Regions from separate parts of the Desulfotomaculum sp. 1211_IL3151 genome, predicted to be linked through region 2. Evidence: riboswitches for the same ligand, from Rfam matches in the RefSeq annotation. Region 2 holds a riboswitch; the other holds the start of a gene.
What was found. Region 2 has a riboswitch for cyclic di-AMP ahead of V6C11_RS15145 (LysM peptidoglycan-binding domain-containing protein). Riboswitches for the same ligand answer to the same signal wherever they lie in the genome.
Positions count from the first base shown of each region.

Region 1 (3,853 bases), on a different contig from region 2:
CAGGGGCAAGATGGTAAAGATTACGCAGTCCTTAAGGGATTGGATATACGACTGTTTGCTAGTTCGTTAGTAGATGACTTAATTAAAGTAGATGTAAAAGACATTTCCAAATATTGGACCCAGACCTTAAGGAAAAACGAAGAAGTTATGGGACGGGTTATGAAAAGGCGCATGGATGAACGAAAAGATCGACTTAAAAGATGTGCCGATGGAATATGTATGACCCGCACTGCTCAACCAGAAAAAGGAGACGACAGTGACATTGAGGGTTTTGATGTGCCCGGTACAGTACTCCACCTGGACGGAGATAAGGATTATTTAGACTTATGTATGACCACCTATCGTAACCTTTCTATACCAGCCTTCGGGTATGCTATTGATGAAGAGGAGCAACCCAAAAGGGTGCTGGCTCTTCTTGAAAAACATTACCCAGATATTTTAGTACTTACCGGGCATGACGGCATTAAAAAGGGTGCCAAGGATTTAAGCAATGTAAATAATTACCACAACTCAAAATACTTTGTCGAAGCAGTTAAAATTGCCCGTACCTTTGAAAAAAGTCGGGATGATTTAGTGATATTTGCCGGTGCCTGCCAGTCTTGCTATGAGGTAGTATTAAGTGCCGGTGCCAATTTTGCAAGTTCCCCCAAAAGGGTATTAATTCATGCCTATGATCCTGTGTTTGTGGTTGAAAAAATAGCCTATACTTCCATTCAAGATCCCATTGCCTTAAGGGAAATTATTAAAAGTACCATTACCGGTTTTGAAGGTATTGGTGGTGTGGAAACCAGAGGAAAACATCGCTTAGGTATACCCAGAACGGAATATTAAAACCATAGTACCCCTTCCTAAAGTCCAGCATATGATGATCTAGGACATTTTAGGAGGGATTTCCTTTATGTTAAATTTTTTGAAAACTGTGGAGAAAGCCAAATGGCGTTTGCTTGGAATTAAAAATGTTGTAGGCGTAGGTGTCGGCTATAAACATGTGGGCATGCAAAGAACCGAGCAAAAGGCAATTATCATCTTTGTCTCCAAAAAGGAACGTTCTGAAAGCTTAAGCAGGGAGGAACAGGTACCCTTTAGGATTAATGGTTTAGAAACAGATGTTGTGGAAGTTGGTGAAATTCGTTTTTTGTCTGATGATAGAAAAAAACATGTCAGACCCGCCCAACCCGGATTTAGTTTGGGACACTATCGGGTAACGGCTGGCACCTTTGGGGCAATGGTACGCGATCGTACCACGGGAGAGCCACTTATTCTTTCAAATAACCACATTTTAGCCAATGCCACCGATGGGAAAGACGGTCGGTCTGCCCCAGGAGACCTTATATTGCAGCCAGGTGAGTATGATGGCGGCACCAAGGACGACCGCATTGCAATACTATTAAGGTATATTCCTATCCAAAAGGGAGAGGCCCCTGCTACCTGCCCCATAGCCAACGGGGCAGCAAGGATTGCCAACATGCTGGTTCATACGATTAGACCCAATTATGATTTGAAATTCTTTAAAAGGGAAGGGGCAGTAAACCATGTGGATTGTGCTGTTGCCCGGCCCCTCAAGCCCGAGCTGATTACCGATGAGATACTTGGTATTGGTAAAGTGCAGGGGATTGTAGAGGCAAAACCCGGCATGAGGGTCGTTAAAAGTGGTAGAACAACGGGCATTACCTCCGGAGTAGTTACTGCCATAGGCACCACCATGCAAGTAAAAATGGATGACAATAGTAATGCGTATTTCTCCAATCAGGTAATTTGTGATATGAAATCCCAGGGTGGAGATAGTGGTTCCTTAGTCCTTACAGAGGGCAATAGGGCAGTTGGCTTACTGTTTGCCGGATCCGATAGGGTGACCGTTTTCAATCATATTCAAGTGGTCTTGGATAAACTAAACGTAGAGTTCTAGGAAAGAAAGCCCCGTGACGATAAGAGCGGGGCTTTTGTTCCGTGTAAAAATATGGTATACGCACGGGAGAGTGTGTTATTTTACATAAAATTGTTTGTGCACCTGTTTTAACCAACTAAATAAATTATTAACAGCTATTACGGGTTTTGTCAATTTAGGTTAATTTATGTATATTTAGGACAGGCAAAGCGCCAGTTACAGATGCCGAATCCCTTTAGTGGGTACGGAGGAACCGTTTATGGGGTGAATCCTTTTAAAGGTAGGGATTTCCTTGCCCGAACCCGTCAGCTAACTCCGGAGGCAAAAAGGAAAGGAGAAAAGAAATGCAGTATCGTTTGAAGAAAGTTCCTATGTTCCTGGCTACCTTGTTCCTATTAACCATGATGATGTCCGTTATGACGGCGCAGTCAGCTATGGCGGCTACCGATGATAGCCAAGAGATGGTTAGACTGGTTAATGAAGCCCGCGCCAAAGGTGGTCTGGCAACGCTGATGGCGGATCAAGAGCTGTCCGGGCAAGCTGCCAAGAATTTGGCATATTATCAAAGAACCGGTCAAATTCCCAGTTCCGCAATGCTGTTAACGATTGCCAAAAACGGTGGTTATAGCACCCTTGGACAAACCACTGTACGCGGCAATGATGTGGCATCGATGGTCCAAAAGCAACTTCAATACTATGGCAGCAGTTCGATCCTAAATAGTAAATACAATCGAATTGGTTTGGCCTTTGCGGATACCAGCTCTGGTAAGCTTTGTATTCAACTATTAGCATATAAACCCATTACAGAGCCTATTCAGCAACCGGAACAGCCAGCACCGGCACCAAAACCGGAGCCAAAACCAGAGCCAAAACCAGAGCCGCAACCGGCACCACAACCTGAACCAAAGCCGGCTCCCCAACCAGAGCCAACACCTGTGCCCCAGGAGCCTACTACCTTTATGAATGAAGCTCAAACGAAGGTAGTGGATTTGGTTAATGCTGAAAGAGCAAAAAATGGTCTAAAGCCTGTGGTTGCCAAAGAGGATTTAACCAAAGCTGCACAGGTAAAGGCGCAGGATATGTATCAGAGCAGATATTTCTCTCACACATCTCCCAATTATGGCTCCCCCTTTGATATGATGCGTAAATTTGGTATCAGCTACAAAGCAGCAGGGGAAAATATTGCCATGGGTCAAAAAACTCCTGAGCAGGTCGTGAAGGATTGGATGAACAGCCCCGGTCACCGGGCGAACATCTTAAATGCCAATTACAATGAAATTGGTGTAGGCGTATATCAAAGTTATACTGGCTCTGGCTACATCTGGGTTCAGCAATTTGCTCGGCGCTAAGGGTCATAAAATAGCCAATTAATTGGACAACTTAAATAACTTGTACAACAGACAATTCCATAAAATGTAAACGGGAGAAAAAATTTCCTCCCGTTTTTTTGCTTTTTCTTAAGGATTGACCACAATTTCAGCACATTTCTACAGCCAATCCAATATATATATTAAGGAGATATCTTGAAAGGAGGCTAAGATTGATGGTTATGAGGAAAAGTCCCAAGCCAAAATTCCGGCAGATAAATAACCAACCGGCTAATCAGATCGTCGGGACAGAACAAATTAGGGTAAAACAGCTTGTTGGCGAAAACACAGAACAAACCATAATTCGAGACAGCTTTACGCTACCCTCAGGTACACCCGATATGGAAGAGATTCTTTCCATTGACACAATCGTTAAGTTAAGGAAAGTTGAAGTAATCCCTAATAAGGTGATTGTAGAGGGAACCTTGCGGGTGCAAGTGATGTATTCGGCTTTCAAAAAAGATCAGTCTGTGCATAGCTTTACCGAAGAATTTGATTTTACAGATTTTGTTGAAGTAGAGGGTGCCCGGCCAGGCATGGATGTTGAAATCGACTTTGAGGTCGAGGATATTAACATAAAACTGGCCCGGGATTGCGACTA
Region 1 covers NZ_JBAIYV010000025.1:15,330-19,182, reverse strand. Annotated here, with positions in the region: gene yabG (sporulation peptidase YabG) at 1-831, shown strand, start outside; gene V6C11_RS04995 (hypothetical protein) at 899-1,906, shown strand; cyclic di-AMP (ydaO/yuaA leader) riboswitch at 2,099-2,224, shown strand; gene V6C11_RS04990 (CAP domain-containing protein) at 2,230-3,234, shown strand; gene V6C11_RS04985 (DUF3794 and LysM peptidoglycan-binding domain-containing protein) at 3,429-3,853, shown strand, end outside.
Region 1: another riboswitch for cyclic di-AMP. It lies ahead of V6C11_RS04990 (CAP domain-containing protein); the one in region 2 lies ahead of V6C11_RS15145 (LysM peptidoglycan-binding domain-containing protein).

Region 2 (3,853 bases):
TGCTTGAAGCTTTTTCCTGCGTAGTCCATTTCCGTCTTAATCCTGGCTTTAACCATACCACTGGACAGGTTTTTGGAAAACTCGTTCGTCATTTGGAATAACTTTGCCTGATCCTTTATGCATTCGACCTGGAGAGAACCATTGAAATGATCCTTTTCTTTCATGGTTTTTGCGATACTATACATAAGTTTAATTTTGTTCATCTGAACACCCTCCTTTTTTCTGGATGAGGTTATTCTAAAGGACAAAAATAAACTTATCTTAATCAAATTATAAATTTTTTATAAATAAGAGTAAAACTAATAATAATAATTCCTAAGCAATCATGGGTTCAAACATATTTGCCTCTCTAAAAAATCAGCAGAAACAACTAGAATTAAGGTATTTAGCTGTCTAAGAAATTTTTTGTCTTCGTCTGAATGCCTTCGCCTTACCCGTAAAACATAGAAAACTCGCAAGACCTTGTATTCTAAGGCTTTGCGAGTTTCTTGATGTGTCAGATATGGTGCGCCTGGCAGGAATCGAACCTGCGCTTCCGGCTCCGGAGGCCGGCGCTCTATCCCCTGAGCTACAGGCGCAAAATAATTGTGCTTTTTTATTATAACAATAATTTGTTTTTTTGCAAGTGGATAAATGTTGATAGCAACAACTTTTAAATGATATCACAGCCTCTTGAATAGTTCAAGACCCTGAGTTAATTGCCAAGTTTGAAAATACGATTGACCATTAGCCATGAGCTAATGCCCATGGCTGACGGCTAAATAATGTCTCATCTAGCAACCAGTATGCGGAAAAATCAAAAACCTGCCTGTTTAATGGCCTCTTTTAGTATATGTGCTGAATTTCTTAGGGCAGTTTCTTCTTCCTCCGTCATACTTATAGGGAGTACCTTGTCTCGTCCAGAGCCATTGACAATTGTAGGCAAACTGAAACAGCAATCTTGTATTCCGTAGAAATCATTGATCATACCGGACACGGTCAAGATAGAATCTTCATCCCTTAAGACGGCTTCACAAATTCTTTTTATAGAAACAGCTATGGCATAATAGGTTGCCTCCTTACGCTGAATAATCTCATAGGCTGCCGTGCGCACCCGATTGGCAATTTCATTTCTACAGATGGGCTCCAAACCTCGTAATTTAGAAAATTGCTCTAGGGGGATCCCTGCCACATCTGCTGTACTCCAGATAGGTACTTCAGAGTCACCATGCTCACCAATTATATAAGCATGAACATTACGAGGGTCCACATTACAATAATCAGCCACTTCTGCTCTAAATCTTGAGGTATCCAAAATTGTTCCTGAACCAAATACTTGGTTTGCAGGTAGGTTCGATATCTTTAAGGCGGCATAGGTTAAAACATCCACTGGATTAGCAACAATTAAATAAATGGCATTCGGACAATATTTTAACAACTGCGGTAAACTATCTTTTAAAATACTAACGTTCTTGTTGACCAAATCTAACCGTGTCTCACCGGGTTTTTGATTGGCTCCGGCTGTAAAGACAATAATATTAGAATCCTTACAATCCTCAAAGGAGCCTGCATATACATTAATGGGTTTAATAAAGGCTGCGGCATCCCCTAGATCCATCGCCTCCCCTTCTGCCTTTGCGTGACTAACATCAACCAAAACAAGGTCACTGGCCAAACCACTGGACATAATCGCAAAGGCTGCAGTTGACCCAACAAACCCCGCTCCTATAATAGCTATCTTGGCTCCCTTTCTTAATTTCACCATTGTTCACCCCTCGATTAATTTTCAAATTAACCATCATCACCCCAGCTCATACAACGGAGGCAAAATATACACCAAAACACGGCTCATAAAGCCGATGGCGGATGACTGACGCCGGATGGTTCATTTAGTATTTCCAGTTATTAAATACCTATGTCTCATGTATTTTCCAAATATTGTGGATAGACGTAAATCTGGAAAACATGTACAATGGTTTGTAACTAAAATAACTAGGCCGAATCTCCGTTTACCGGAGTACGGGGGATCAAAATTTATGGGGTGAATCCGCAATTTTATGGAGGTGTTTAAAATGCGGTAGGGTGCCCTCAACCCGAACCCGTCAACTAACCTCGGAGGCCCCAAGGAGGGTAAAAGTACATATGCGTTTTTTGCACCGCCTTAAACGGGTCATCGTATCCTTGTGTCTTTTTGCTATCCTCATGCCATCAACAGCTTTAGCCGCTCAATATACAGTGGTACCTGGTGACTCACTTTATTTAATTAGTCAAAAAGTTGGTGTTAGTATTACTCAGATCAAGACCGCCAATGGTCTTACCAGTGATGTTCTTGACCCTGGGCATGTTCTTACAATACCAGAGGCTAAACCTACGGAGATAAGCTATACGGTGAAGTCTGGTGATAGTCTCTATGCCATCGCCCAGAAGTTTGGTGTTGGGTTAAATACTATCATGCAGGTCAATGGGCTCACTAGTTCTACCATTCATCCTGGCAAACAACTTATAATTCCAGGGGCAAGTGTGAGGAATACCGCCGCTCCAGTGGCTGCTACCGTAAGCCGCAGTGCCCAAAGACCGGTTATTCCCTATGATGATGAAGATTTCGATTTGCTGGCACGTCTGGTCACTGCTGAAGCAGGAGGAGAACCGATGGAAGCCCAGATTAGTGTAGCAGCGGTTGTTATTAACCGGGTACAAAGTTCCATTTTCCCCAATAATATTCGCGACGTAATCTATGCCCAAAACCAGTTTTCTCCTGTCAGAAACGGTTGGATCAATAAACCTGCCACAGCCAATGCAATTAAAGCTGCCCAGGCAGCATTAGATGGTAATGATCCTACCAACGGGGCACTATATTTCTTTGATAAAGGTTCCACCAACTCATTTCTTCTCTCCCTGCCTGTAGCCGCTAATTATGGCAAAATGGTTTATGCAAAGGCAAAATAAATAACATAAGCACTGGCATGAATGCCAGTGCTTGCTTATTTCTATAAAAACTGAATATCCTTATCGATTTCTACATTCTCCATCAATCGTAAGGTTGCTTCTATGGGCAAATGATCGGAAGCCAGTGTGTGATAGGTAGTTGCAGATAGGGTATTCCATTCAGAAGATACAAAAATATAATCGATTTGCTCTTGTGGCTGTTGCGCAGGGTAAGTTTTATAGGGTTCACCCATATCGGTTGCATCTTTAAGAATCGTGGTAAGTAATCGGTACTCCTCAGATGTAGGACCATTATTAAAATCCCCCACTAGAATACAGGGATAAGAACATTTACCAATAATTCCCAATATATCCCTTACTTGATCCATTCTCTCCTCACGCTTTAACCCTAAGTGGGTACAAAAAAAGCTAATCTTTCTATGTTTTAATAGAATGATTGCCTCGAGTAAACCCCTTTTTTCTCCCTTACTGGGAAGCATATACTGCCTGTACAGAAGCACCGGCCAATGAGATAGAATTGCATTACCGAACTGGGCAACCCCCCAGTTCAAGTTGGGCCCGTAAACCCAATTTTTGTATAGCAGCTGCCCAAGTGTTTTTGCTTGATGAACAAAATGGCTGCGCGGCATATGTTTATCTACTTCTTGTAAGCCAATCAACTTACCTCCAGTATATGCCAGGGACTTAGCAATTTGGTGAATATCAACTGCTCCATTTATTCCCTGGGCATGACGGATATTATAGCTAACTACCCGGATAGGAAACAATTTTCACCACCCCCATTAGCTAAGATAATGTCCATATTCAATAACCTTTCGATTAAAGTTTAGCATATTACTTAAATAAGACATCATTCCCCGCACATTGAGGTCTGGGGGTATATTGGCTGCTTTATTGGCCAAATTTTTCAGTCCTTTATCCAGCCCTT
Region 2 covers NZ_JBAIYV010000051.1:184,231-188,083, forward strand. Annotated here, with positions in the region: gene V6C11_RS15130 (hypothetical protein) at 1-203, opposite strand, end outside; tRNA gene V6C11_RS15135 (tRNA-Arg) at 504-578, opposite strand; gene V6C11_RS15140 (L-lactate dehydrogenase) at 797-1,744, opposite strand; cyclic di-AMP (ydaO/yuaA leader) riboswitch at 1,965-2,115, shown strand; gene V6C11_RS15145 (LysM peptidoglycan-binding domain-containing protein) at 2,122-2,925, shown strand; gene V6C11_RS15150 (endonuclease/exonuclease/phosphatase family protein) at 2,967-3,692, opposite strand; gene V6C11_RS15155 (hypothetical protein) at 3,708-3,853, opposite strand, start outside.